Linked DNA regions of Pararhizobium capsulatum DSM 1112. The protein of the gene in region 2 interacts with the protein of the main gene of each other region in a pairwise test. Links are inferred from orthologs where the notes say so. Each region holds a gene or a part of one and is shown on either strand. Other genes may lie near its edges.

Region 1 (9,278 bases), on a different replicon or contig from region 2:
GCGTCGAGATGAAGCCGACGCTCAGGAACGCGATCAGCCGATCGATCTTGCCGCCCGGCCAGCGCGCGGAGAGGAGAGCGAGCGGCACGCCGAGCGCGATGGCACAGAGCATGGCGGAAATCGCGAGCGCTACCGTGTTCGGCAGGGCAGAGGCGACGAGGGCAAGGACCGGGCGGCCGTTGAAGACATCTTCCCCGAGATCGCCGGAAACCAGCCGGCCGAAGAAGACGAAGACCTGCTCGACCAGCGGTTTGTCGAGGCCGATGCGGGCGTTGAGGGCTGCGACGGCCTCGGGCGTCGCGCGTGAACCCAGGATCACGGTCGCGGGGTCGCCGGGGATCAGCCGTGTCAGCGCCATCAGAAGCACGACAGAGCCGGCAACGGCGAGAAGCGCCGTCGCCAGCTTGAAGGCGAGATGGATCTGGAGGGACGCGCTCCTCATCGCAGCGCATCCCCGTGTTTCATTTCAAAGTCAGTCACCGGATCAGGCCGTCGCTTCCGTAAAGGCCGTGTAAAGCCAGTTGTTGCCATTCGGCAGGACGCCCGGCTTCAACCACTTTCGCGAGGCGAAGGCATTGAGATTGTGGGTGATCCAGATGAAGGCGGCGGATTCGTCGAGCAGCTTCTGCGCCTCGATGTAGATCTTCTCGCGCTCGGCCGGATCGACGGTGACGCCACCCTTTTCATGCAGCGCGTCGAAATCGGCGCTCTTCCAGCGCTGCCAGTTCCACTGGCCAACCTGCGCCGAGGTGAACCACTGTGTCTGGAAGCCGGGGTCGAACTTGCCGTTGTACTTGATCAGCGACAACTCGAGGTCCTTGCTGGCATCATTTTCGCCGAGCGCCCAATAGGCTGCGGATTCCAGCGCCTCGATCTCCACCTCGATGCCGACTTCGGCCAGATTGGCCTGGATGATCTGGGCGATCGCCTCGTAGCGGGCATTGGCTTCGATCGTCAGCTTCGTCTTGAAGCCATCGGCATGACCGGCTTCTGCGAGGAGAGCCTGGGCTTTTTCCAGATCGCGGGCGTGAACCGGCGCGTCTTTCCAGTAGCCGAGCAGGCTCGGCGCCAGCAACGAATTGGCCCGCGGATAGATGCCGGAATAGGCACCCTGCAGGATCGCGTCGATATCGACGGCATAGCGAAGCGCCTGACGCACGCGGATATCGTCGAATGGCGCCTTCTCGATGTTGGGGCCGAACCAGACATAGTCGATCGCCGGAATTTGCGTCACGCTCGCATCCGGCAATTCCGCCAACGCCTTGCCGCTTTCCGGGTCGATGGCGGTGAAGTCGATCTCGCCGGACTGGAAGGCGATCTCGGCGGTCTTCTGCTCGCCAATCGGCTTGCCGACGATCTGAAGGAAGTGCGGCTTGATCGCGCCCTTGTAGTCCGGGTTGATTTCAAGGACGAACTGCTCGCGCGGGGTCCATTCCTTGAGCACGTAAGGACCGCTGCCGATCAACTTCGTGGCGATTGCCTTTTCTCCGAGGGCTTCGAAAGCCTTCTTCGAGAGAATACGGCCAGAGCCATCGGCCAACGCGATCGTGTAAAGCGCCGGTGCTGGGTTCTTCAGGATGATACGGCCTTCGAGCGGGCCGGTCACTTCGACGCGATCAAGTGCGGACCAATCCTTGGCGTAGGTAACGGGCTTGCCTTCGCTATCCGGCTTGATGAAGCGCTCGAAGGAGAATTTCACGTCTTCGGCCGTCAGGTCGCCATAGCCGCCGGTAAAGGCGAGGCCGCTGCGCAGCTTGAAGCGGATTTCGGTGTCGCTGACCTGTTCAAGCTCTTCTGCAGCGTCGAGCTCCCATTCCGTCGAGCCCGGCTTGAACGAGATCAGGCCCTGCTGCACCGACCAGATCACGTTAAGATCGACCGGGCCGGAACGGTTGGCGGGATCGAGATTGGAAAGGTCCTTCTCGACGCGAACTGCAATCTTGGTGCGGTCCTCGTTTGCGACGGCGGGATGAACGCCTCCAAAGGCGACGATGGTCGCGATGGACGCGCCGCCGACAAGTACCTGTCGGCGCGTGGGGTTGAATGTCATGGAATTTCCCTCCGGTCTGGAGCGCCCTCTCAACCGGAAAAGGCGCTCGTCAATTCGATGGAACGATTAGAGCCAATAATCTATAAATTATATAGAATAAATATTTTCCAATATGACCTCTTTTCGCAACCAGTTTTCCGTTTTTCCGAACTCTGATGCAAAGCCATACGGCGCGGCTCCCGGCGTTGGCCTTTTATATTGGCAGTTGAAATCTATCGGTTTTTCGCACTTGTCGGAATTAACGTCATGTCCATCCGCCCGTCGCCAGAAATACTGCCTTCCCAATCCACCCTTTCCGTCATCGCCCGAATTGAATGGCAGACGGTGGCTTTGGCTCTCGCCATTTATGGTGGCTACTTTGCCGTGACATGGTTCTGGCAGTCATTGCCGGTCGTCGTGGTCATCGCCGCTGGCGGCTGGTTGGTCGCCTGGCACGGGTCGCTGCAGCATGAGGTCATCCACGGCCATCCGACCCGCAACCGGCGTGTCAATGATGCGATCGGTTGGCCGCCTTTGTCGCTCTGGCTGCCTTACGCGATCTACCGAGAAGGCCACCTGACCCACCATCGCGACGAACACCTGACCGACCCGATCGAAGACCCGGAATCGTCTTACTTTACACAAGTTGCCTGGGAGAGCATCGGCTGGCTCGGCCGCCGCCTGGCGGCGTGGAACACGACGTTGCTTGGACGGCTGACGCTCGGCCCTGTTGTCATGATCGTCAACTTCCTCGTTCAGGAAGCCGCACTGGTCTTTAAAGGTGACCGGAACCGCGCGGCATTGTGGGCGCGGCACGCGATCGGCGTCGGCGCCGTTCTGGTCTGGGTGATGTGGGTCTGCGAAATGCCCCTGTGGCTCTATCTCTTCGGCTTCGTCTATGTCGGCGCAGCACTCAGCCGGCTGCGGTCCTATGCCGAACATCGCTATGCCGACCATCACGACGAGCGCACGGCCATCGTCGAAAACAGCCCGCTGTTTGGACTTCTCTTCCTCTACAACAACCTGCATGTGCTGCATCACAAGCGGCCCGGCGTTCCATGGTACCGGATACCCTTGCTCTATCGCCGTCACCGCGATTTTCTGGTCTCGGTGAATGGCGGCTTGGTCTATAACGGCTATGTTGACGTGGCGCGTCGCTTTCTAGTGAAGCCCCATGACGACCCACGCCATCCTCAGCATCGCCAGCCTGTCACCCGACGTGACGACGAGGTAAGCGCTGTTCCAGAAATTACTATTTGAAAGCTGTCCGTGAGTTCACCAAAAGAAATTCTCCTCAACGCGTTCAACATGAACTGCGTCGGCCATATCAACCACGGTCTCTGGACTCATCCGCGCGATCGATCGGACGAATATAACAGGCTCGACTACTGGACCTCGCTTGCGGCGACGCTGGAACGCGGCCTGTTCGACGGGTTGTTTCTGGCGGATATCGTCGGCGTCTATGACGTCTATCAGCAGTCGGTCGACCTGACGCTGAAGGAATCGATCCAGCTTCCGGTCAACGATCCGTTGATGCTGGTCTCGGCTATGGCGGCGGTTACCAACGGGCTTGGCTTCGGCGTGACCGTCAACGTGCATGCCGAGGAGCCCTATATCTTCGCCCGCCGTATGTCGACGCTCGATCATCTGACCGAAGGCCGCATCGGCTGGAACATCGTCACCGGCTATCTCGACAGCGCCGCGCGCGCCGTGGGGCAGGCCGCCCTTGGTGAACATGATACACGCTACGACCGTGCCGACGAATGCCTCGATCTGCTCTACGCTCTCTGGGAAGGAAGCTGGGACGACGAGGCCGTTATTCGCGACCGGCAGGCGCGGGTCTATGCCGATCCGCAGCATGTGCGAAAGATAAAACACGAGGGCAAATACTACCGCGCCGATGGCTATCACCTGAGCGAACCGTCACGCCAGCGCACGCCGGTGCTCTATCAGGCTGGTACCTCCGGTCGTGGCCAGCAGTTCGCCGCCCGCCATGCCGAATGCGTCTTCATCTCATCGCCTGACACCAACGTGGCGCGAGCCGCATCACGGAGCATCCGGCAGGGTGCCGTCGCGCAAGGGCGGCGGGCCGAGGATATCAGGATCTTCGCCGGCATCACCGTTGTCGTCGACAGGACTGAGAAAGCGGCGCAGGAGAAATACGAGGATTACGTCCGCTATGCGAGCCCAGAGGCGGGCCTTGCCCATTTCTCCGCCGGCACCGGCATTGATTTTTCCCAATACGAACTCGATGAGCCGATTACCTACGGCAAAGGCAATTTCGTCCAGACCTCTGTCGATCTCGCCCGCGAACGCGGCTGGACGAAGCGCAGCATTCTATCGGGCATGGAACTTGGCGGCCGTTATCCGCTGATTATCGGCAGCCCGGAGCAGGTGGCCGATGCGCTCGAAACATGGATCGACAACGGCGAGGTGGACGGTTTCAATCTCGCCCGCACGGTGACGCCGGAAAGTTATGAGGATTTCATCGATCTGGTCGTCCCCGTGCTGCAGCAGCGTGGCCGATACAAGACGGCCTATGGCGAGGGAAGCCTGCGCAAGCGTTTGTTCGGCGAAGGAAACCGACTGCCGGATCGTCATACCGGCGCAACCTTCCGGCACGGCCGCTCGGCTGAAATCCCGGCCTGATGATTGGTCGCCGGTATAATTTTTCACAGTGCCAGACCGTCGGAATGGATGTCGGCTCAGGGGGCGAGGAGACGACATCGGCATGGTGCAAGCCTGATGACGGGTGAAACCGGCTTTATGAGGTGAAATTATCGTTTATTTCGCTGGCAGGGGACGTTCTGGCGACGAAAACCGTCGGCTGCCAGCGCGGGACGAAGAAGCCGAGCTTTTCCCGCGAACCTCGGTTGCGTGGAATAAATTTCTTTGCCTATAGAAATAGTCGATAATACCCTCGCTGCCATTGGAAATCGTTCAATGGTTTTGCGACGTTATGGTCAATTCTGTCTTCGGTGCCGCCGGCACCTCCATCTTCGAAGAGATGTCACGGCTGTCCGCCGAGACGGGATCGATCAATCTCGGTCAGGGCTTTCCCGAGGCGCTTGAGCCGGAAGAGCTGATCGAGGCGGCCATCGCTGCCCTTCGTGAAGGCCCGCATCAGTATCCGCCGATGATGGGTATTCCGGCGCTGCGCAAGGCGGTGGCGGAGAATACCCAGCGCTTTTTCGGCCAGGGGGTCGATTGGGAGCAGGAAGTGCTGGTCACCTCTGGCGCGACCGAAGCCCTGACGGATGCCTTCTTCGGCCTGCTTGATACGGGTGACGAGGCGATCGTGATCGAGCCCGTCTACGACGCCTATAACTTGCTCATCCGTCGCGCCGGCGCCGTGCCTGTCCCCGTCCGCCTTGAGCCACCCCATTGGCAGCTGACGGCCGACAAGCTGGAGGCGGCGATTACCCCGCGCACGAAGATCATCGTGCTCAATACGCCGATGAACCCGATCGGCAAGATTTTCGACGACAACGAGCTGGTGGCCCTGCGCGATGTGGTGCTCAAGCACGGCCTGACTATCGTTTCGGACGAGGTCTACGAACATCTGGTCTTCGACGGCGCGCGCCATCGCTCGCCGTTCTTCCTGCCTGAGCTGCGTGATCGCACCGTGCGTATCGGCTCGGCCGGCAAGACCTTCTCCGTCACCGGCTGGAAGGTCGGTTATGTGACGGCGGAACCCCATCTTCTGCGCCCGATCGCCCGCGCCCATCAGTTCATCACCTTTACGACGCCGCCCGCCCTGCAGGCTGCTATCGCCGTTGGTCTCGCCCTGCCAGACAGCTATTTCGATGGGCTGAAGGCTGGGCTCGCCGAGCGTCGCGACCTGCTGGTTGCCGGGCTGCGCGCCGCCGGTTTCGCCGTCGATCCGGCCGAGGCGACGTATTTTGCCGTTGCCGACCGCAGCGGGTTTGCACCCGAAGAAGACGATCTTGCCTTCTCGCGCCGGCTGACGCTGGAGGCGGGCGTGACGCCGGTGCCGATCTCATCGTTCTACGGCAAGCGCGATGTCACCAGCCGCATCCGTTTCTGCTTTGCCAAGCGCACCGAAACCCTGAACGAGGCCGTGCGCCGGCTTGCGGCCTGGCGCGACGAGCGCGGCTGGAAGGCCGCTTCGTAACCCGAATTCTTCTCATTCCATCCATGCCATACAAGGGGACCTATCTGATGAAACGTAGCTATCGTTCTTTGCTTATCCTGCCGGCGCTTGCGCTGTTTCTGGGAACAGCCGCTTCGGCCTCCGCTGAAAAAATCCGCTTCGGCGTCACCGCCGGGCCGCATGCGCAGATCGCCGAAGCCATCGTGCCGATCGCCAAGGCCAAGGGCCTCGATATCGAGGTCATCGAGTTTTCCGATGGCGCCCTGATCGACCCGGCTACCAATGACGGCGATCTCGATGCCAACGGTTTCCAGCATACGCCGTACCTCGACCAGCAGAACCGCGACCGCGGCCTCGCCGTCGTCTCTGTCGGGAAGACGGTACTCCTGCCGATGGCCGGCTATTCGAAGAAGTACAAGACGCTCGCCGAGCTGCCTGACGGCGCGCAGGTGACGATCCCGAACGATCCGAGCAATCTCGGCCGCGCCCTGAAGCTGCTCGAAAAGGGCGGCCTGATCAAGCTCACCGCCGGGGTCACCTTCAACGCGACCGAACTCGACGTCATAGAGAACCCGAAGAACATCAAGATCATCCCGCTCGAAACCGCGCAGCTTCCGCGTTCGCTGGAAGATGTCGATTTCTCCGTCATCACCTCGCACTTCGCGCTGAGCGCCGGCCTTGTTCCGACCCGCGACAGCATCCTCATCGAAGACCAGCTATCCGACTACCATTGCCTGATCGGCGTTGCCGAGAAGAACAAGGATGCGCCCTGGGTAAAGACACTGGTCGAAGCCTACCAGTCGCCGGAGGTGAAGTCGTTCATCGAGACCAAGTTCGGCGGCAACGTCATCGCGGTCTGGTAAGATTATGACCAAGCTTGCTCTTTCCCCTGTGCTGCGGATTGATGAGAAAGTGGAGCCCTCCGTGACGGCGGCCCCGGCCCGGCGACAGGTGGTCCGTGTCGAAGACCTGACCATGGTCTACGACCAGAAGGCCGGGCCTGTTCTCGACAAGGTGTCGCTTTCCGTGGAGGAGGGCGATATCCACGGCATCATCGGCCGCTCGGGCGCGGGGAAGAGCACGCTGGTGCGCTGCCTCAACCGGCTGGTGGTTCCGACCTCCGGCCGGATCGAAGTCTCCGGCCACGATATCACCCGTCTTTCGGGCGCAGACCTTCGCGGTGCCCGGCGTGATATCGGCATGATCTTCCAGCATTTCAGCCTGATGTCGTCGCGGACAGCGGCGGATAATGTCGCGCTGCCATTGGAGATCGCCGGCATCTCAAAGGAAGAGATCCGCAAGCGCATTCCCGTGCTGCTCGATCTCGTCGGTCTTTCCAACAAGGCCGATGCCTATCCGGTCGAGCTTTCCGGTGGCCAGAAACAGCGTGTCGGCATCGCCCGCGCGCTGGCGCTTGATCCGAAGGTGCTGCTGTCGGACGAAGCGACCTCGGCGCTCGATCCCGAAACGACAGAGCAGATCCTCTCGCTCCTGAAGGACATCAACCGCCGCCTCGGCCTGACGATCGTGCTCATAACCCACGAGATGGAGGTGGTTCGTGCCATCGCGAGCCATGTCACCGTGCTGGAGCATGGCCAGGTGGTCGAAAGCGGCCCGACCTTCGATGTCTTCGCCTTCCCGAAATCGCCAGTGGCGCGCTCCTTCCTGTCGTCGATCGTGGCGCACGAACTGCCGCCGCAGGTGGCCGGACGGCTGAGCCCCGAACCTTCCAGCGACACGGCGCCCGTGCTCCGCATTGTCTTCACCGGCGAAGCAGCAGAAGAGCCGGTTGTTGCCGATCTCGCCGTCAAGTTCGGCATCCGGGCCTCGATCCTGCATGGCCGCATCGACTACATCGACGAACGGCCGCTCGGCATTCTCACTTTGCTGCTTCCGGAGGCGGCCGATCGTGTGCCCGCCATTCTCGCCCATCTGTCATCCCTCGGTCTCCATGGAGAGGTTATCGGCCATGCTGTCCGATCTTCTGCCGCCGGCACTCGTCGCGCTGCTTCTTGATTCCATTCTCCAGACGGCGACCATGGTCGGCGTTGCCGCGCTGCTGTCGACGCTGATCGGGCTGCCGCTCGGCGTGCTGCTGGTCGTCACCGGAACTGGCCAGTTTCTCGAACGCCCGGCGCTCAATCGCGTCATCGGCACGGTCGTCAACCTGATCCGCTCCACGCCGTTTATCATTCTCATGGTTGCGATCATTCCGTTGACCCGGCTGTTGGCCGGCACGACGGTCGGAACCGCTGCAGCGATCGTGCCGCTGACGATCGCGATCACGCCGCTCTATGCGCGCCTTGCGGAGGCTGCGATGCGTGAGGTCGATCAGAGCCTGATCGAAGCCGCGCAAGCCATGGGCGCCACGCCGCTGCAGATCATCTGGAAGGTGCTTCTGCCCGAGGCGCTGCCCGGCATTCTCGCGGGACAGACAGTCACACTCGTCAGCCTTGTCGGCTATTCCGCCATGGCCGGAACGGTCGGCGGGGGCGGGCTCGGCGATCTCGGTATCCGCTTCGGCTACCAGCGCTTCATGCCGGAAGTGATGGTCGCCGTCGTCATCGTGCTCGTGATCATCGTGCAGTCGATCCAGGTGGCGGGCGACTGGGCCGCGCGCACCGTCAACCATCGCGTGGCCCGCAGCCGCCTCGTGGCTCGCAGCCACGACCAAACCTGATCTTTCTTTTCGAGGAGTATGAACATGACGATCCACACCAAGCCGACCCATCTGCCGACGATCGATTTTTCCCGCTTCTACGGCAGCTCGGCCGAGCGCGAAGCCTTTATCAAAGAACTGACCCGCGTGCTGCACGATCACGGTTTCTTCTATCTGACCGGCCATGGCGTGCCGCAGAGCCTGATCGATGACGTCATCGCCATCTCCAAGCGCTTCTTTACGCTGCCGGAGGCTGACAAGCTTTCGATCGAGATGGTGAAATCGCCGCATTTCCGCGGATATAACCGCGCGGGATATGAGCGCACCCGCGGCGAGCAGGATTGGCGCGAACAGCTCGACGTCAACACCGAGGGTGAGCCGGTGGCATCCGGTGCCGATACGCCGTGGAACCGGCTCTACGGTCCGAACCAATGGCCGGAAGCTTTGCCCGAATTGCGGCCGCTGCTGCTGCGCTA
Region 2 (10,594 bases):
TTGGCCAGATTGGCACTGTAACGCTATTTGGTTGAAAAAGCGGAAATATTCGTTGGAAAAACGCGGGCACCCAGAAAGGATATAATCCATGACGTCACCAGACGAAGTTCCGATCGCCATTCTCGGCTGGCTTGCGGGTGAACCAGAGCTTATGGGGCGTTTCATGGCCTTGACCGGAACAGAACCATCGTCGCTGCGTCACGCCATGAACGACCCGGGCTTCCTGGCCGGGCTGGTCGACTTCCTAATGCAACACGAGCCGACGCTACTCGCCTTTTGCGAGGCGACGGGCATGAAACCAGAGGAGGTCGTGCGCGCTCATGCCGCTCTCTCCGGCCCCGCGGACTATTGACCATGGCGGGAATGCCCGACTTCGATGATATAAAGCTGACAGGCCGCCCGCTCATCGTTTGTGATATCGACGAAGTGGTGCTGGAATTCGTCACGCCGTTCCGAGACTTCCTGCGATCACAAGGACATGACCTTCTTCCGCGCTCCTTCCGCCTCACCGGCAATGTCGTGCTTGAGAATACAGGAGAGCCGGTCGCAGAAGGCGATGTGAAAGCCCTGCTTGAGGCCTTTTTTCTTGTACAGGAATCATGGCAAGTCCCGGCGCCCCGCGCAGTCGAAACGCTGGAATCGCTCGCGCGCGACGCAGACCTCATCTTCCTAACCGCAATGCCGCCGCGGCATACAGCTATTCGCCGCGCCTTGCTTGATCGCCATGACCTCCATTATCCGCTCTTGGCGACAGAAGACGCCAAGGGACCGGTGATCCGACAGCTAACGGCCCAGGCACCTGTCCCCACAGCCTTCCTCGACGATATCGCCCGCAACCTTCATTCCGTGCGGGACAGCGTCCCCGACTGCCTGCTGATCCATCTCATGGCTAATGAGGGCTTCCGGCGCATGGCGCCTCCCGCCGGAGATGGTGTATTGCTCGCCGAAAGCTGGGACGAAGCCGAGGTTCTCATCCGCAAGCATTTCTTCGGCGAGACAAATTCTGATCGTCGCTAGAGTTTATCAGGGGAAAATGGAAACCGGTTTTCCCGAAAAGACAACCGGAAACAAAAGAATTTAGAGGATGTCTGGTTCAATCTGAACCAGACATCCTCTAGAGAACCAGAAGCGGAACACTCTACATCTGCTTGCTCCAAGAACATCTTGGACGGCGCGCCCCGCCCCATTTCGGATTGCGGAATTTTGCAGTAGGGTAGCGATGTTCAAGTTTTGTTCCGAGCCATGGTCGATCATCATCCCTCCGCCTCCGGTTTTTGCCGCGACTGCCTCAGCGAACAGGCGGCCGATAACAGGCGTTGCCGCGCCTGCGGCAGCCCGCGTTTGCTCCGCCATCCGGAACTGAACAAACTGACGCTCGCGCATATCGATTGTGACGCCTTCTACGCCTCCATTGAAAAGCGAGACAATCCCGAGCTTGCCGACAAGCCCGTGATCATCGGCGGAGGCAAGCGCGGAGTGGTTTCAACGGCTTGCTACATCGCTCGTATCCATGGGGTGCGCTCGGCCATGCCGATGTTCAAGGCCTTGGAAGCCTGTCCCCAAGCGATCGTCATCAAACCAAACATGGAGAAGTATGTCACCGTCGGCCGTCAGGTGAGGACGTTGATGCAGGAACTGACACCTCTCGTGCAGCCGCTGTCGATCGATGAAGCCTTTCTGGAGCTTAAGGGTACCGAGCGGCTACATCACGCGGCGGCAGCCTTGACGCTGGCACGCTTCGCCCGTCGCATCGAGAACGAGATCGGCATCACTGTTTCCGTGGGTCTTTCCTATTGCAAGTTCCTCGCCAAGGTCGCATCCGACCTGCAGAAGCCCCGTGGTTTTTCGGTGATCGGCGAGGAGGAAGCCCTGAGCTTTCTCAGCGAAAAGCCGGTAACGCTCATCTGGGGCGTCGGCAAAGCCTTTGCGACGACGCTGGAGCGTGACGGCATTCGCACCATAGGCCAGCTCCAAACCATGGAGGAAGCCGATCTGATGCGGCGCTATGGCACCATGGGACAGCGTCTCTTCCGGCTTTCGCGCGGAAAGGATGACCGACAGGTGGAGATCAACGGCGAAGCAAAGAGCGTTTCCGCTGAGACGACCTTCAACGATGACCTCTGCGACTATGACCAGCTCATCGTCCACCTGCGCCGTCTCAGCGAGAAGGTCAGCGCGCGCTTGCGCAAATCAGAAATTGCCGGCCAGACAGTTGTCCTCAAATTGAAAACCGCGGACTTCAAGACCCGGACCCGCAATCGCCGTCTGGAGGACCCGACCCAGCTTGCCGACAGGATTTTTCAGACCGGTATGCAGCTGCTGGACCGGGAAACGGATGGAACCAAGTTCCGGCTGATCGGTATCGGCGTCAGCGATCTCGGCGATCCGGCGCTGGCAGATCCCCCGGATCTGGTCGATCGCAACGCCAGTCGAAGAGCGGCAGCCGAGGCAGCGATGAACATCCTGCGGGACAAGTTCGGGAAAGCCAGCGTCGAGACGGGCTACACCTTCGGAAAGGGTCGGCGGGATCGCTAAATGCCCCATAAACCGACCGCCAGCGACTGCAAGTCTTCTCCGGCGTAGCAGCTTTACACGGAAATTTGAACGCGCTTGCAAAGTGGATGGCTCAAGATTGCCAACTCCCGCAAAACTTCGTTAAATCCCTTTGTCTAGGCTGGCCTTTCATCTGGTTCATGCCTTGGCGGGACGCGCGAGGACGAAACCGGACGTTTGTATTTGCCGCGCATGAAGCCGCACGAACCGGCGCGCGGACTTTAGTAGCTCCGGATGTCGTCATGGTTCAGCGTATCGCCTTTCGGTCCAGTCTTCTTGCTCTTGCCCTTGCGGCCAGTACGGCACTTGGCACGGGAAACGTCCTCGGTGCGACAGAACGCCCACTGCAGATCATCGTCTCCAAGGATCAGCAGTCGCTCGTCGTCTACGACGGCGACACGGTGGTCGCCACGTCACACGTCTCCACGGGCAAGAAGGGGCACGCCACGCCAACAGGCATCTTCTCGATCCTGCAGAAGGCGCGCCATCATCGCTCCAACATCTATTCAGATGCACCGATGCCCTTCATGCAGCGGTTGACGTGGTCCGGTATCGCGCTTCATGCGTCCGGTCAGGTGCCGCCCTACCCGGCCTCCCATGGCTGCGTGCGCATGCCCGACGATTTTGCGAAGACACTTTTTGGAATGACTGAACACGGCATGCATGTCCTCATATCTGATAAGCAGGTGCTGCCGACGCCTGTTTCCCACGCGTTTCTCTTCCAACCCAAAGCTGAGGCGCCGCCACTGCTTTCAGATGTAGAGCTGCGGCCGACAGGCTCGCAGCTGCCCTCGTCTACGCAACCCGTCGAGATCGCGATGGGCGAACCGGCAGACAAACCGGCAGAAAGCGCACTACCTTCCGGGCCGCCTGTTCGCATGCTGATCACCTGGCGTGGACAGCGGGAAACGACGATGGACGCACAGAACATTCTGATTGATCTCGGCTTCAATCCCGGCCTTCCCGACGGCGTTTCCGGCTCCCAAACAGTTGAGGCGATCGCGGCGTTTCAGAAAAGCGAAAATCTTCCACCGGACGGACGGGTGACCGCCGAACTGCTTTCTACGCTTTACAAGAAAACGAACCGGGGAACGCCTGCCAATGGCCAAATCCTCGTTCGCCGGGACTTCGCGCCGGTCTTCGAAGCCCCGATCACCATTGCCGAGCCGCATGCGGCATTGGGCACACATTTCTTCCAGTTTCATTCTGCAGCTGACGCCGACAACAATGGAAGCGGCGGGAGTTGGTTTGCGACCACACTCGACAACGCGCTTCCAAAGACGATTAAGGCGCGTCTTGGTTTGACGGACGACAGCGATTCGCTTGCCTTCAATGCTGCTGAACGCACACTTGATCGACTAAGCCTCAATGCAGAGACGCGCCAGAAGATCGAGAAGATGCTCGCTGACGGTTCATCTCTGACCATAACGGATAATGGCCTTGGTCAGGAAACCGGAAAGGGCACGGATTTCGTCACAATTACGTATGCAGGCCCCAAGGGCTGAGACCGTCCCTGGATTCGTGATCAGACGAGTTCGACGTCTATGACACCGGGCGTTCCGCGCATGGCGGCGGCAATTTCCGCCGAAATCCGATACCGCTCGTTGAGCTCGACCTCAATCTCCCGCTGGCCATTGTCCTTGATGACAACGAACGATACGAGTCCGTCGCCCTTGGTGTTGAGGTGGGTCGCAACCGATCGCAGAGGGCCGCTGTCACGCACATAGACGCGCAGCGCCTTCTGCATCTGTAGAGAGCGTTCTTCCAGTGATTGCAGCGTCTGGATGCGCAAGCCGATACCTTCCGGCCGCTCTTCCGCCTGCACGGTCATGACGAGTGATTTGCCCGCTTCCAGCAGGTCTCGGTACTGATTGAGCGCCTCGGAAAACAGCACGGCTTCGAACTGCCCGGAGGAATCCGAAAAGGCGATGATGCCCATCTTGTTGCCTGTGCGGGTCTTGCGCTCCTGCTTGGACGTGACCGTACCGGCGAGACGGCCGGCTGTCGCACCTTTTTTTACCGAGGCTGCGAAATCACCAAAGGTCTGTACCCTGATCTTTGCGAGCAACTCGTTATAGGTGTCGAGCGGGTGAGCCGAGAGATAGAAACCCAGAACCTGGAACTCGCGGTGCAGCTTCTCCGACGCGAGCCAAGGTGAATAGGCTGGCAAGGCCAGCTTTTCAGGCCCTGTCGCAAAGCCCGCACCGAACATGTCGCTCTGGCCGCTGACCTTGTTTTCCTGGGCACGCTGCGCAAGACCGAGAATTCGGTCCATCCCACCAACCAGTTCAGCACGATCGTAGCCGAAACAATCGAAAGCACCGGCACAAATCAGGCTTTCGAAGACGCGGCGGTTCAAAAGCTTCGGATCAATCCGCAGGCAGAAGTCCTCAAGGCTTTCGAAAGGTGCATCGCCACGCACGGCAACGATATGATCGACTGCAGCTTCACCGACGCCCTTGATGGCCGCCAATGAGTAGTAGATGCAGTTGTCGCCGGTCTCGAAGCGCCTGAACGATGTCTGCACCGATGGCGGAATGACCTTGATTCCCAGCCGGGCGGCGTCCTGCCGGAAATCGTTGATCTTGTCGGTGTTCGACATATCGAGCGTCATCGACGCTGCCAGGAACTCGACGGGATAATGCGCCTTCAGATAGGCGGTCTGATAGGACACAATGGCATAGGCTGCCGCGTGGCTCTTGTTGAAGCCGTAGTTTGCGAACTTCGCCAGGAGATCGAAGATCATATCGGCCTGTGGCTTCGAGACGCCGTTGGCAACCGCGCCATCGACGAAGCGGGCCCGCTGCTTATCCATTTCCTCTTTGATCTTCTTACCCATGGCGCGGCGCAGAAGATCGGCCTCTCCGAGCGAATAGCCTGAAAGAACCTGGGCGATCTGCATCACCTGTTCCTGATAGACAATAACGCCCTGCGTTTCCTTGAGCAGATAATCGATCGTCGGATGGATCGATTCGATCTCTTCCTCGCCATGCTTGCGGGCGTTGTAGACCGGGATGTTCTCCATGGGACCCGGTCGATAAAGCGCCACGAGGGCGATGATATCCTCGATGCAGTCCGGTCGCATGCCGATCAGCGCCTTGCGCATCCCGGCGCTTTCCACCTGGAACACGCCGACCGTGTCGCCATTCGACAGCATCTCGTAGGTCTTTTCATCGTCGAGCGGCAAAGCCTCGAGCGCAACGGTGATATCGCGCTTGGCGATAAAGTCCACGGCGGTCTTCAGTACTGTCAGTGTCTTCAGGCCGAGGAAGTCGAACTTGACGAGGCCGGCCTGTTCCACCCACTTCATGTTGAACTGGGTGACCGGCATATCGGAGCGCGGGTCGCGATACATCGGCACGAGCTGCGACAGCGGACGGTCGCCGATCACGATACCGGCGGCGTGGGTCGACGCGTGACGGTAAAGGCCTTCGATCTTCTGGGCGATATCGAGCAGGCGGCCGATAACCGGCTCCTTGTCGACTTCTTCCTGGAAGCGCGGCTCCTCTTCGATCGCCTTCGACAGAGGCGTCGGGTTGGCCGGGTTGTTCGGCACGAGCTTGCAGATCTTGTCGACCTGGCCGTAAGGCATTTCCAGCACGCGACCAACGTCGCGCAACGCGGCGCGTGCCTGAAGCGAACCGAAGGTGATGATCTGCGCCACCTGCTCGCGGCCGTATTTGCGCTGAACGTAGCGGATGACCTCTTCGCGCCGATCCTGGCAGAAGTCGATATCGAAGTCGGGCATCGAAACGCGTTCAGGATTGAGGAAGCGTTCGAACAGCAACGAGAAGCGTAGTGGGTCGACGTCGGTAATCGTCAGTGCATAGGCGACCAGCGAGCCCGCACCGGAACCGCGGCCCGGACCAACGGGGATATCCTGCTGCTTTGCCCATTTGATGAAGTCCGCAACGATCAGGAAGTAGCCCGGAAATTTCATGCGTTCGATGACGCCAAGCTCGAAATCCAGCCGCTCGCGATAGTCCTTTTCGGTATAGCCGGCGGAGAGGCCCAGCTTCTCCATACGCTCCTCAAGGCCCTCCTGGGCCTGGCGCCGGAGTTCCTGCGATTCGGCGCGCTCAGCTTCCTGCGGATCGTCGGACGCACCGGTGAAGCGCGGCAGAATAGGGCCTCGCGTTTTCAGGACGAAGGAGCAGCGGCGCGCGATCTCCACAGAGTTTTCGAGCGCTTCCGGTAGATCCTTGAACAGCGCCACCATGTCCTTGCGGCTTTTCAGATAGTGATCGGGTGTCAGTCGGAACCGGCTGTCGTCGGAGACCATGGCGTTGTGCGCCACCGCCATCAATGCGTCATGGGCCTCATATTCGGCAGGCGATGGAAAGAAAGGCTCGTTGGTCGCGACCAGCGGCAAATCCATCTTATAGGCAAGCTCGATCATTCGACCTTCGTGGCGCCGATCGAAGCGCCCATGCCGCTGCAGCTCGACATAGAGCCGATCGCCAAACAGCGCCGCCAGTGTCTTCAATCGCGCCTCCGCAAGAGCGCCGTGACCCGAGCGTACCGCCATGTCCACCGGACCACCGGAAGCACCAGTCAAGGCGATCAACCCCTCCGTGCCGCCGTCACGTAGCCACGATAAAGCAATGCGCACCGCCTGCCCGCTCTCACCATCGAGATAGGCGCGGCTGACTATATCGACGAGCCGAACATATCCGGCATCGGTGGATGCAATCAGCACGATCGATGGCAGCTTCGCCAGATGCTGCGCATGACCGCGCTTCTCACCATCAACCTCATCCTCCATGTCGATCGACAGCTGACAGCCGATCAACGGCTGCAGACCGTCGTCCATGGCCTTCTGAGAGAATTCGAGCGCAGCAAAGAGATTATTGGTATCGGCAATGCCGATCGCCGGCTGGCCATCGGAGACAGCCTTGCCGATGATCTTCTTGATGGGAAGCGCGCCCTCCAGAAGAGAAAAGGCGGAATGAACCCGCAGATGCACGAACAGCGGATCACCGCCCTCGCCTGCCTGCGTCCCTACATCTTGCTTCGTCGCTTCGGCCATGGCTCGCTCCGATTCCTGTCAACGGAACGATATCCTGCTTCGGATCGGTGATGTCCACTTTTCATCCTTCACCGCTCCGATTTTTCCGCAAGCTGCGAATTTGTCCACAGAGCGCGAACAGATAAAATGGGCTGAAGAAGGATGATTACATCCCCATAACGAGGATGGAGAAACTGGCGATGAACATAATCATGGAGGTGAAGGCGGCAAGATCACGAAGAAAATCGGTCATTTCAAAGCTCCTTTTCCGTTATGTTTTTATTTTGTTCTATTTTTGTTCACTCGTCAAGCAGCGAAATGGAATTTACGATGTGCTGCGCCGCGATACTTTACGGAACCAACCAGTCAAGCAAACCGACCGAACCGGACAGACAAATCTGCTGCCGCGAGGCGGTTGGCACAATCTACTCGAATCGAAATTGGCGGTGTGGGCGGTCGTGTTTTGCAGGTCAATGCCGATGTTGCACCTGACCTGCTGAAGGCGCTGATCCGCCTGGTGCAAGAAGCATGATCGCTGGGGGCGCAAACGCGCGGGTCTATCCCCTCGCCTGCGGCGTGACCGACCTGCGCAAAGTGATCGACGAGCTGATGGCACTGTTGAAGTCATCGTTACGACAGAAAACCGCGTCCGGTTCGGCATTCGTATTCCATGGACAACGAGGTAATCGGATCAAGCTGCTGTTCTTGCGCAGCCAAGGCTTCTGTCTCTATTACCAAGCCCTGAAGAATGGCCGCTTTCCTTAGATATCGGCAAGCGATGGCACGGCGCAGCTTACGGCGGCACAACTGGCGATGCTATGGGAAGGGATCGAGTAGCGACGCTCCTCCTGGACGTTTGCGCCGGCACGCGTCGCCTGAGGCAAAGCATAACATTTATAGATACATATGCGACGACTTGGTATCAAAATAGAACGGAACCCTTTCGACCTACCGACCGCCTGTTTTTGATACGTTTTTACCGTCCTTTGATTGTTTCGAGTTTTGCGGTGATTGTGTCGCGGGCGAGTTGCATGTCTTCCCGCGTGCCAGAGATGAACAGTCGGCCGGTTGCGCCCATCATCTGGACGTCGTTGATGACGGCGTTTGGGGCGACTTTTTCGGCCTCATTGGCCGCGACGCAGGCAAACAGCGCCGGCGCCATCTCGTAGATCAGCAGCGCCACGCCCGGGACCAGGATCGAGGCATCGCGGGAGCGGTTGAGGATGATCGCGTGCTGGTCGGAGAGATCCTCGATGATGTCGTGATAGAGGATCTGCGGCTTGAGCTGTTCCTCCGGCCGCCGATGCCTGCGAGGATGGCCTCGCCGGCCGCGACCAGTTCCTCCATTCTGTCCGAATGCAGCTCCAGCAGCCCGAACTGCCGTTCGGTGTAGAGGATGCCCGGCTCCATCGAGGGCGCGGATTTGAGCGCCAGGTCGGTGATGCGGTGGATCGCCAGCGCCGGCGCCACCTCGATGATCAGGGAGTTCTGCCCGGCAAAGGGCGGATATCCCCTCGCCCGGGTGGGCGAGGACAGATATGCTGCGAACTGCGGCTGAAGATCCTCGATGGGAAGATAGACGCGAAGCTCTGTCATGCCCCACTCCTTCTGTTAATCTTGGGCGGGCTGTTAATCTTGGGCGGGCTGTTAATCTTGGGCGGGCTGTTCAATCTTGCCCGGGCTGTTAAATTTTGCGCGGGGATACCGGCCGGCTTCAGGCCTTGAGGGTCGAAGTGCCGGCCAAGATCGGCATGCGGACGGGCGATGACATGGACGGCGGTGACTTCGCCGACCAGTCCTGCGGCTTCCGCGCCGGCTTCTGTTGCCGCCTTCACCGCGCCGACATCGCCGCGCACGACAATGGACACCAGACCGCCGCCGACCTCGTTGCGGGCGATGATCTCGACATTGGCCGCCTTTACCATCGCGTCGGCGGCGGAGAGGGCCGGCACGTAGCCCTTGGTTTCAATCATGCCGATTGCCAGATTTGCCATTTCAAAGCTCCTTCATTTTTGTGCTTTTGGGTTGATATTCGTGGGTTGTTCGTCGATCGAGCCGACGATCAGCGCATCGATCGGCGCGGAGCGTTCGGGAAAGTAGGCGGCGGCCACCGAGCCCTGCGTCACAAGGACAGTCTCGCCCTCGGCGCAGCCCAGGGGATCAAAGGCGATGAGCCTTGCCCCCGTTTCGGTTTCCACCTCGAGCAGGGCGCCGGTCGGAAGCGTGCCGATATGGCGCGTCGACCAGAGCCTGCCGCTGACGCGGGCCTTAATCATGTCGCACTCCTTTCGATTCTGATGCCCCGGCGGCGAGCCTCGTCCGCAGCAAGGGGCGTTAATCTGCTTTGCCGGCCGATGCGCAGCCGCGTCGTGTCCGACCCGAGGCCTGTGATATCGCGCTCGGTGATCAGGCTTTTCGTCACCTGCGGCACGGCCGACGGCACTGTCGTCACCAGCACCGATGCCTGTTGCTGCACAGGCTGAGCCTGGGAAAGCGGCAGGGAGGAAAGCGGCGGGGAAGAAACCGGCACGGACGGCGATGCGGGCGCATAAGCAGCCATCGGCATCGCCGGTCCGGCGGCGGCGAGTGTGGGCGCACCCGCCGGCACGAATATCAGGCGCCCCTCCTGAAGCGCTGCAGCAAAGCCCGGATCGGCGGCGCGGCGCAGCACCGAAAGCGCAAACTCCGTCAGCCCCCGGGCATCGTCCACCCGCACCCGCTCCTCACGGCTCCCGGCCGCGCCCAGAAGCTCGGCCCGGATGGCGGCGATCTCCTCGGCCAGCACGTCGCGGATGAGGGCGCGAATGTCCGACATCAGCGTGCTCCCGCCTCACGCAGCACCCGCTCGGCGGCATCGCGCGCATTGCGCACATCCGCTTCGGTGCCCGCCAGGTAAAGTCGGCCGTTGGCGCCGATCATCCGCATGTCGATGACCTTGATGTCGGCTTCCTTCTCGGCCTCGTTGCAGGCAAGAATGGCATAGGCCGCCGGCTGGCATTCCAGCAGATAGATGCTTTCGCCGCTGAGAACCAT
Region 3 (9,376 bases), 2.1 Mb from region 2 along the record:
CGGATCGGCTGCAATGTCACTTCCGTTGCAAGCTCCGGCGAATAACAGAGATCAAGAAAGCTCCCGGCCTGTTGGCGTGTTTTGCGATACTCCGGAAGATAACGACCTGCCTGCCGCATCAACCAGACGGGAGGAGGAGACAACGTCTCTCCCTGCAATACCCGAAGCACTTTGCGTCCTTGCACAGTCACGTCCACATGTCTCCAACTTAAAACAAAACTGAATCTAGAAGGTTTCTATTTCTTAGAGTCGGTGACTATCAAGGATTAAAATCCATCCCCACCTCATCCACAGGGCCGCCGCGTTGAGCAGCCGTGAGGAAAAAATTCGGCCAATCTGGCACGAAAGTTCGGATAGCCCGGAAAATTGTTTCGATTCAATTCGTTCTGCTCTTCACCACTTGAGACGTGTTTGTGGATAGGCTGTGAATGGGCGTGACATTTTGCCGTAAGCATGAGTCATCTTCACAGGGGCCGCGAAGTCTTCTCCGAGCGTGCGTCAATTGTGAATAACTCGGAAGTTTTCCCCTTGCCTTGGACGGGGGCGAGCCCTTAGCTGTTTTTGTCCCGCTTTATCAACAAGCCCCGGAGAATAACGTGGAGAACCAGAAAAACTATTTCCACCTGCATCTGATCTCCGATTCGACCGGCGAAACATTGATTGCGGCCGGCCGCGCCGCCGCTGCGCAGTTTCAGGCTTCCCATGCGCTTGAACACGTCTATCCGCTGATACGGACGCGAAAGCAGTTGGGGCAGGTGCTCGAGGCCGTCGATGGAGCGCCCGGCATCGTCCTCTATACCATTGTCGATCGCGACCTGGCCGATATGATCGACCAGCAATGCAAACAGATGGGCGTACCCTGCGTCTCTGTTCTCGATCCGATCATCGATATTTTCCAGACCTATCTGGGTGCCACATCCCGTCGTCGCTCCGGCGCCCAGCATGTCATGAATGCCGAATATTTTGCGCGCATCGAGGCCCTCAATTTCACGATGGATCACGATGACGGACAGCTGCCCGTCGATTTTGATGAAGCCGACGTCGTCTTGATCGGGATCAGCCGGACATCCAAAACACCGACCAGCATCTATCTCGCCAACCGCGGCATCAAGACAGCGAACATACCGATCGTGCCCAATGTGCCGCTGCCGGAACGATTGCTCGAGGCGACGAAACCCTTGATCGTAGGTCTGATCGCAACTGCGGATCGGGTTTCGCAGGTCCGACAGAACAGGGTGCTCGGGGCAACCCAGGGCTTTCATGTCGAAGAATATACCGATCGTGCCTCGATCGCGGAGGAACTGAAATATGCGCGCATGCTCTGCGCACGCAACAATTGGCCGATCATTGACGTGACGCGCCGCTCGATCGAGGAAACAGCGGCCGCGATCGTTGCCCTGAGGCCCCGGCTGCGGTAAATCCGCACTCCACTGTCCAGGACCCGTCTATGACCCCTTCTCTCGTGCTTGCGTCTGCAAGCCCCTTTCGCAGGATGCTGCTTGAAAACGCCGGCATCGCTTTTGGAAGTCAGGCTGCGGCCATTGACGAGCGGGCGATCGACGCCAAGCTTGAAGCGGAAGGGGCGTCACCGGAAACGATTGCCCTCGCTTTGGCTGCAGAAAAGGCTGTCGATATCGCAAGGCATTTTCCCGAAGCGGTTGTGATTGGGTCCGACCAGACGATGTCTCTTGGCGCGCGCGTCTACCACAAGCCACGAACTATGGACGAGGCGCGAGATCACCTTCTGTCTCTTTCAGGCCAGACTCACCAACTCAACAGTGCAATCGTGCTCCATCAGGACAAGGAGATTTTGTGGCGCCACGTGTCGTCGGCCCGGTTGACCATGCGTAATTTCGACCGGGATTTTGTTGAGCAACATCTTGCGCGTGTCGGTGAAAAGGCGCTTTCCAGCGTCGGCGCCTACCAGCTGGAGGGGGAGGGTATCCAGCTGTTTGACGCGATCGAGGGCGATTATTTCACGATTCTCGGTCTACCCATGCTGCCCTTGCTGGCTAAACTTAGAGAGATCGGTGTTCTCGATGCGTGATTCACGTGAAACATTTGTTAACCATGCTTTCGTTGCCGGCTACCCGGTCAAGCATTCGCGATCGCCTTTGATTCATGGATATTGGCTGGAGAAGTTGAAATTGCAGGGAAGCTACCGGACTCATGAAGTGACTCCGGATAATTTTCCCGGCTTCATACAGGAGTTGAAAAGTGGACAGTCCGGATTTATTGGTGGCAACGTCACCATCCCCCATAAGGAAGTTGCTTTCTCCCTCTCCGATCGGCCGGATGATTTGGCACGGGAAATCGGTGCCGCCAATACCGTCTGGCTGGAAGACGGTGTGCTTCATGCGACCAATACTGATGGCATAGGTTTCACTGCCAATCTCGATCAATCAGCACCTGGATGGGATGGGATCGAGACGGCTGTTGTCCTCGGTGCCGGGGGCGCAAGCCGGGCGGTCATCCAGTCCATTCGCGACAGGGGTGTCAAAACCATCCATGTTCTGAACCGGACGGTAGCGCGGGCGCGTGAATTGGCGGATTGTTTCGGGCCGGCGGTCCATGCGCAGCCGATGGAAGCCCTCTCGGATATGCTTCCCGGCGCCGGGCTTCTGGTCAATACAACATCGCTTGGGATGGACGGCGGAGAGGTACCCGCCTTCGATTTCAGTTCGATGCGTCCGGATGCTGTTGTCACCGACATCGTCTATGTGCCGTTGAAAACGCATATTCTGGCGCAGGCCGAAAGTCAGGGATTTCGCATTGTCGATGGGCTCGGGATGCTCCTTCATCAGGCCGTGCCCGGCTTTGAAAAATGGTTCGGAGTTCGCCCCACGGTCGATAGCGCGCTTCGCCAATTGATCATTGATGACATGGCGGCTCACACATGATCGTCCTTGGCCTTACCGGATCCATCGGCACGGGAAAGTCGACAACGGCGCAGATGTTTGTAGATCTGGGCATTCCGGTGAACGATGCCGATAAGGTCGTGCATGATCTCTACCAGGCAGAAGCTGTAGAGCCGATCGATCGGGCATTCCCGGGTGTCGTCGTCGATGGCTGCGTGGACAGGGGCAGACTTTCGTTGGCGCTCGCGGAAAGTCCCGCACGGTTCAAGGAATTGGAGGCCATCGTCCATCCGCTCGTTCGTCTGCGTGAAAAGCAGTTCGTCGAAAAGGAAAGAGCCGCAGGAACGCCGATCGTGGTGCTCGATATTCCCTTGCTCTATGAGGTTGGCGGCGAAGATCGTGTGGATGCCGTCGTTGTCGTAACCGCCGATCCAGACATTCAGCGCGAGCGTGTCTTGAAAAGACCGGGGATGACGGCCGAAAAATTCGATCTCATCCTCTCGCGCCAGATGCCGGACGACCAAAAACGTGCGAAGGCGGATTATATCATCGATACCGGCCTCGGGCTTGATTCGGCCCGCACGCAGGTCGGGGCACTTGTCGAACGTCTTCTGAAAAAAAGGTGACCTAATGCGCGAGATCATTTTCGACACGGAAACCACCGGTCTCGATAATCGTCTTGATCGGGTCATCGAAATTGGCGGCGTCGAACTCGACAATCACTTTCCGACCGGCCGGACGTTCCACGTCTACATCAATCCAGGCGATCGTCAGGTTCATCCGGATGCGCTTGCAATCCACGGCATCACCGATGAGTTCCTGAAGGACAAGCCGTCCTTTGCCAATATTGCGTCCGACATGATGGCGTTTTTCGGCGATGCCCGCTGGGTGGCCCACAACGCGAACTTTGATATGGGCTTTATCAATGCAGAGCTTGCCCGCATCGGCCAGCCACCCGTCGCGCCCGATCTGGTGACGGACACTCTGGCACTGGCCAGGCGTAAAAATCCAATGGGGCCGAACTCGCTCGATGCACTTTGCCGGCGCTACGGCATCGACAATGCTCACCGGACGAAGCACGGCGCATTGTTAGACTCCGAACTTCTGGCAGAAGTCTATATCGAGATGAGCGGCGGACGGCAGGCGGCTCTGGGTCTCTCCTCGCAGGAAAGCCGCGGCACCGAGCGGGAACAGGACGATACGATCGTTGTGATCGGCCAGAGACCGCGCCCGTTGGCGCCGCGTCTGACTGAAGAGGAACGCGCAAGCCACGATGCGCTGGTCGCCAAGATGGGTGCCAAGGCAATCTGGGGCAAATACGGCCAACCTCAATAAACCAGCCGCAATAAAAAATGCCCGGCTCGCGAGAACCGGGCATTCGGCTTAACAAGCAAACTCTTCCCAAATCAGTTCGGCGCGGCGGAAACCTGGGCACGAACCTTTTCTTCGGCCATGCGCTGCGTGAACATCTGCGCAAAGTCGATCGGATCGATCATCAGCGGCGGGAAGCCACCGTTGCGGGTTGCATCGGCAACGATCTGGCGTGCGAAGGGGAAGAGCAGGCGCGGGCACTCGATGAAGAGCAGCGGCAGCATGTGTTCCTGCGGAAAGCCGGTAACGCGGAAGACGCCACCATAGGCCAGTTCGACATTGAACAGAACCTTGTCGCCTTCCTTGGCTTCGGCATTCAGCGTCAGGACAACATCAAATTCCGCTTCGGAAAGCGGGTTGGCATTGACGTTGACATTGATGTTGATCGAAGGAGCCTTGTCGCGAGCCTGCAGCGAACGGGGGGCAGCGGGATTTTCGAAGGACAGATCCTTGATGTACTGTGCCAGAACGTTCAGGGACGGACTCTCCTGGGAGCCGCCGTTCGGGTTGGATGCGGTATCGGTCATGAGGCCTTTTCCTTGGGCTTGATGTGCTGTGGCCATCTAGCATTTCGCTCGGAGCCTTACAACCCGGAGCCCTGCCGCATCATGGAAGGCTAGCGCAACCTGTTCCGGTCATCCTGCTGTCCCGGCGAACGAGGTGCATCACGCGAATACTCGTCTTCCTCCAGGTCAACTACCTGCGGACCGCGCCGATGAACGTCGGAGGAGTTGTCTCCGGGGCGGCTTCCGGGTGAAAATCCGAAACCGGAGCCGACCGTGACGATGTTGAGGCGATCACGCATCACCTTCCAGGCGAGGTCTCGTACGGGTGGAAGAAAAAGCAGGATCCCGACAATATCGCTCAGAAAGCCGGGCAGGATCAGTAAAATGCCAGCGACAACGATCATGACCCCATGAACCAGTTCGCGCCCGGGATCGCCGCCACCAGCCGTTGCCTGCTGAAGTCGTCTCAATGTACCCAAGCCCTGAAAACGCAACAGGACTATTCCGGCGACCATGCTGGCAAGAACGAGCATCAATGTCATCCCGACACCGATTTCGTTTCCGACCAGAACAAAGGTCGCGATTTCCGCAAACGGCAACACAAGAAAAAGCGATGGAGCGATCAGAATACGCATGGAACCCACTCATTTATCGAGGAAATGCCATCCAACGGGCGCCTCGTTGCAAGGAATTGATATAGTCGTTTGAATGATGATGCCATGCAGACTATATGGGGTAACCTCAAGGCAAATTAACAGCGGTCTGGGTGGAATGGGCTCTTTCGACTTCGTCACATTGTTTTTTCTGGTCGCCGCGGTGATCATCTTCATCCAGTTGCGCAGCGTGCTCGGTCGTCGTACCGGCAGCGAGCGGCCACCGCTCGATCCCTATTCCAAGCGCGAAACCGCGGAAGGACCGGAGGCGACCGGCAAGGTCGTGCAGTTGCCGCGTCGGGATGGCAGCCCGGATGGCACGGCGAGCTATGCGGCAATCGACGCCTTCACGCCAGCGGGCACGCCGCTCAATGACGGTTTGCGCAGGATAGCAGATGCAGATGCTTCCTTCGATCCGAAGGAATTCGTCAACGGCGCCAAGACGGCCTACGAGATGATCGTCATGGCGTTTGCCGATGGTGATCGCAAGACGTTGAAGGGTCTGCTGTCCCGTGAGGTCTATGATGGTTTCGAAGCGGCGATTGCGGAGCGCGAAGCCAAGGGCGAGGTTCTGAAGTCCACGTTCGTCGGCATCGAAAAGGCCGATATCGTTCATGCCGAAGTCAAGGACAGCGAAGCGAGCGTCACTGTGCGGATCATCAGCCAGTTGATCTCTGCTACCTTTGACAAGGCTGGCGCCGTTATCGACGGCGATAGCGAGGCGGTGTCCGAAGTCAACGACCTCTGGACCTTCGCCCGCGATACACGCTCGCGCGATCCGAACTGGAAGCTGATCGCGACCGAATCCGAGAATTGATCGGACCGGCGCGATGGATTTCAGTCTGCAGCGGGTCGGCTTCTCCGACATCCCCGGTTGGCAAAACGATGATCCGGCTGCGGTCGTACGCGCGCTTGCTCGTTGTCATCGGCATGTCGTTTCGGTCAAACCCCACAAGACCGGCGCGCTCGGCGTCAGCTCGGACGATTTGGGGCTGGCCTTTGAGGCGGCATCGACTGTTGTCGATGCCCTGGCCCCCGAGGGGGCCAGGGATTTCTTCGAGACGCATTTCGTGCCTTTTCTCGTCCGCCCGTCGATGGGAGGGAGAGGTCTGGTCACGGCCTTTTATGAACCCGAAGTCGAGGTTCGGGCAGAACCGGACGCGCAATTTCGCTATCCCTTTTACCGCCGTCCGGCCGATCTCGTTGACCTCGATGACAGCAATCGGCCGTCCGGCATGGATCCCTATTTCGCTTTTGGTCGCCTCCGCGACGGAGCGATTGATGAATATCCGGATCGTAGCGCAATCGAGCAGGGCTATCTTCGCGGCAAGGGGCTGGAAATTGCCTATGCGAAATCCATCGTCGATGTTTTCTTCGCCCATGTTCAGGGGGCGGCCCGATTGCTGTTTCCGGGTGGCCGCGTAACGCGTGTCACTTATGCGGCAAAGACGGGCCATTATTTCTCAGGCATCGGAAAGCTTCTGATCGATCGCGGCGAGATCGACCCCAAGACCGTGTCGATGCAGAGCATTCGCCAATGGCTTGCCGAGAACTCGGATCGGGTTGCGGAGGTCCTCTGGCATAACCGTTCCTTCATCTTCTTTCGGGAGGCTGCGGTCGATGATCCGGTGCTCGGGCCTGTGGCCGCTGCAAAGGTAGCGCTGGAGCCGGGACGCTCACTTGCTGTCGATCGCGCGATCCACACCTTCGGCGTACCCTTTTTCATCAGCAGCGAGACACTGGTCCATATCGATGATGCCAAGCCCTTCCAGCGGCTGATGCTGGCGCTCGATACCGGTTCGGCGATCGTTGGCCCGGCGCGCGGCGATATCTTTACCGGCTCTGGTGACGAAGCTGGCCGACTGGCCGGCTCGGTGCGCAACGCGGCAGATTTTTTCATTTTCATTCCCAAGGCCGCAGCAGCAAGATACGGCGATGGCTAAGGATCGAAAGCTCTCGAGCGAAGACAGAATCCTCTGGGGCAAGGTTGCCCGCACGACCCGTCCCCTGCCGGGACGCATGGAAGATCTTGTCCATTTTGAAGAACCGGAGATTGAAAAAGCGCCTGAATCGCAGCAGCCCGCAAATTTCAAGGACGGGCGCTCCCTGTTGGAAGCCCTCGGTGTTGCACCCGAGCCGCCGAAGCCAACGCAGCACCAGCATCATCCTCTCGAGAAGCCGGTGAAGCGCAAGCTCGCCCGGGGACACCTGCAACTGGAGGCGAGGGTAGACCTGCATGGTATGATCCAGAGCGAGGCACACGGATTTCTGCTGCATTTCCTGATGCGCGCCCACGACCGCGGCCTGCGCCATGTCCTGGTCATCACCGGCAAGGGCACGTCGCTCGGCAGCGAAGGTACCTTGAAGCGAGCGGTGCCGATGTGGTTTTCCCTGCCGGAATTTCGGTCTCTGATTTCCTCCTACGAACCGGCTGCACGCACCCATGGCGGCGAGGGCGCGCTTTACGTGCGTCTCTCCCGGGCCAGGGGAGCGGCACCGTGACGCCCTTCGGCGAAGCCATGCATCGCCTGCGTCTGCAAAAGGGCGTTTCGCAAAAACAGATGGCCGCCGCCATCGGTGTTTCTGCCGCCTATCTTTCGGCCCTCGAACATGGAAAGCGTGGCGCTCCGAGCTTCGATTTCCTCCAACGCGTCGCCGGATATTTCAACGTCATCTGGGATGAGGCGGAAGAACTTTTCGGCTTGGCGGCGCTTTCCGATCCCAAAGCCGTGCTCGATACGTCCGGACTATCCGCTGGTCATACCGCCTTTGCCAACAAGCTTGCGGCGCGAATTCGCCGCCTTCCGGACGAAACCATCGCTGCATTGGAAGAAGTTTTGGAAAACCGGCGTTTTCCTGATAAGGATCGTGAATGATCCCCTGTTTTCTGCCGGTTTTAGCGCCTCGGGATTTGGAAGCGCCAACAGTTTCCCTATATTCACAACAGCCGTGGATCGGGTGATTCGCCCGTAATCGCCGTCAGGCCTCTTTAGAGGCTTGGAACCCTGGAAAGACTAGAAACTATATGACCGATACTCCTGAAACCGCCTCCGGTTCCAACGCCGAAGAATACGGCGCAGATTCCATCAAGGTGCTGAAGGGCCTCGACGCCGTACGCAAGCGGCCGGGCATGTATATCGGTGATACCGACGACGGCTCGGGCCTGCACCACATGGTCTATGAAGTCGTCGACAACGCGATCGACGAAGCGCTTGCCGGCCACGCCGATGTTGTCACGGTAACTCTGAATGCCGATGGTTCGGTCACGGTCACAGACAATGGTCGCGGCATCCCGACTGACATCCATAAGGAAGAAGGCGTATCCGCAGCCGAGGTCATCATGACCCAGCTGCATGCCGGCGGCAAATTCGACCAGAATTCCTACAAGGTCTCGGGCGGTCTGCACGGCGTCGGCGTGTCGGTTGTCAATGCGCTTTCCGTATCGCTGAAGCTGAAGATCCGCCGCGCGGGCAAGGTTCATGAGATGAGCTTCACCCACGGGGTTCCCGATGCCTCGCTGGTTGTGACCGGGGATGCGGGTGACCTGACGGGGACGGAAGTCACCTTCCTCCCGAGCACCGATACTTTTACCAAGACCGATTTCGATTACGGGACGCTTGAGCATCGCCTGCGCGAGCTGGCCTTCCTCAATTCCGGCGTTCGCATTGTACTGACCGATCGACGTCATTCCGACATCCGCCAGGACGAGTTGATGTATGATGGCGGTCTCGAAGCCTTCGTCGCCTATCTCGATCGCGCCAAGAAGCCACTGGTCGCCAAGCCCGTGGCTATTCGCGGCGAGAAGGATGGTATCACTGTCGAGGTGGCGATGTGGTGGAACGACAGCTACCACGAAAACGTGCTCTGCTTCACCAACAACATTCCCCAGCGCGACGGGGGCACGCATATGGCGGGCTTCCGCGGCGCGCTGACACGGCAGGTCGTTTCCTATGCCGATAGCTCCGGCATCACCAAGCGGGAAAAGGTT

What was found.
Region 1: the proteins of dnaE (region 2) and QO002_RS20605 interact in binary tests that used the Escherichia coli proteins (3 or more experiments, as listed by UniProt). The link is inferred for Pararhizobium capsulatum DSM 1112 from one-to-one orthologs.
Region 3: the proteins of dnaE (region 2) and dnaQ interact in binary tests that used the Escherichia coli proteins (3 or more experiments, as listed by UniProt). The link is inferred for Pararhizobium capsulatum DSM 1112 from one-to-one orthologs.

Annotation. Positions count from the first base shown.
Region 1 is NZ_JAUSVF010000002.1:17,489-26,766, reverse strand. What follows is about bases 4,297-7,076. They hold QO002_RS20605 (aminotransferase), read left to right. Parts: upstream 4,297-4,988; coding sequence 4,989-6,164; downstream 6,165-7,076. Other genes in these bases: QO002_RS20595 (methionine ABC transporter ATP-binding protein), read left to right, coding at 7,011-7,076; QO002_RS20600 (MetQ/NlpA family ABC transporter substrate-binding protein), read left to right, coding at 6,212-7,006; QO002_RS20610 (LLM class flavin-dependent oxidoreductase), read left to right, coding at 4,297-4,678. Outside these bases: QO002_RS20625 (ABC transporter permease), read right to left, coding at 1-442; QO002_RS20620 (ABC transporter substrate-binding protein), read right to left, coding at 485-2,050; QO002_RS20615 (fatty acid desaturase), read left to right, coding at 2,297-3,289; more of QO002_RS20610, read left to right, coding at 3,299-4,296; more of QO002_RS20595, read left to right, coding at 7,077-8,159; QO002_RS20590 (methionine ABC transporter permease), read left to right, coding at 8,113-8,823; QO002_RS20585 (isopenicillin N synthase family dioxygenase), read left to right, coding at 8,848-9,278. UniProt on the Escherichia coli protein: Shows aminotransferase activity with methionine and histidine as substrates, and to a lesser extent also with phenylalanine.
Region 2 is NZ_JAUSVF010000001.1:2,468,764-2,479,357, reverse strand. The notes cover bases 3,879-7,974. They hold dnaE (DNA polymerase III subunit alpha), read right to left. Parts: upstream 7,583-7,974; coding sequence 4,079-7,582; downstream 3,879-4,078. Other genes in these bases: QO002_RS12110 (hypothetical protein), read left to right, coding at 7,762-7,974; QO002_RS12120 (L,D-transpeptidase family protein), read left to right, coding at 3,879-4,058. Outside these bases: QO002_RS12135 (DUF3572 domain-containing protein), read left to right, coding at 89-352; QO002_RS12130 (hypothetical protein), read left to right, coding at 355-1,017; QO002_RS12125 (DNA polymerase IV), read left to right, coding at 1,243-2,535; more of QO002_RS12120, read left to right, coding at 2,796-3,878; more of QO002_RS12110, read left to right, coding at 7,975-8,061; IS66 family insertion sequence element accessory protein TnpB, read left to right, coding at 8,090-8,326; QO002_RS12100 (hypothetical protein), read right to left, coding at 8,538-8,744; QO002_RS12095 (hypothetical protein), read right to left, coding at 8,732-9,157; QO002_RS31120 (BMC domain-containing protein), read right to left, coding at 9,154-9,555; QO002_RS12085 (EutN/CcmL family microcompartment protein), read right to left, coding at 9,568-9,837; QO002_RS12080 (hypothetical protein), read right to left, coding at 9,834-10,376; QO002_RS31175 (BMC domain-containing protein), read right to left, coding at 10,376-10,594. UniProt on the Escherichia coli protein: DNA polymerase III is a complex, multichain enzyme responsible for most of the replicative synthesis in bacteria. This DNA polymerase also exhibits 3' to 5' exonuclease activity. The alpha chain is the DNA polymerase catalytic subunit.
Region 3 is NZ_JAUSVF010000001.1:377,501-386,876, forward strand. What follows is about bases 2,463-5,340. They hold dnaQ (DNA polymerase III subunit epsilon), read left to right. Parts: upstream 2,463-3,488; coding sequence 3,489-4,193; downstream 4,194-5,340. Other genes in these bases: QO002_RS01725 (shikimate dehydrogenase), read left to right, coding at 2,463-2,900; coaE (dephospho-CoA kinase), read left to right, coding at 2,897-3,484; secB (protein-export chaperone SecB), read right to left, coding at 4,265-4,756; QO002_RS01745 (FxsA family protein), read right to left, coding at 4,846-5,340. In the rest of the region: hemE (uroporphyrinogen decarboxylase), read right to left, coding at 1-191; QO002_RS01715 (pyruvate, water dikinase regulatory protein), read left to right, coding at 597-1,418; QO002_RS01720 (Maf-like protein), read left to right, coding at 1,448-2,047; more of QO002_RS01725, read left to right, coding at 2,040-2,462; more of QO002_RS01745, read right to left, coding at 5,341-5,370; QO002_RS01750 (Tim44/TimA family putative adaptor protein), read left to right, coding at 5,507-6,205; mltA (murein transglycosylase A), read left to right, coding at 6,219-7,331; QO002_RS01760 (Smr/MutS family protein), read left to right, coding at 7,324-7,890; QO002_RS01765 (helix-turn-helix domain-containing protein), read left to right, coding at 7,887-8,264; gyrB (DNA topoisomerase (ATP-hydrolyzing) subunit B), read left to right, coding at 8,414-9,376. UniProt on the Escherichia coli protein: DNA polymerase III is a complex, multichain enzyme responsible for most of the replicative synthesis in bacteria. The epsilon subunit contain the editing function and is a proofreading 3'-5' exonuclease.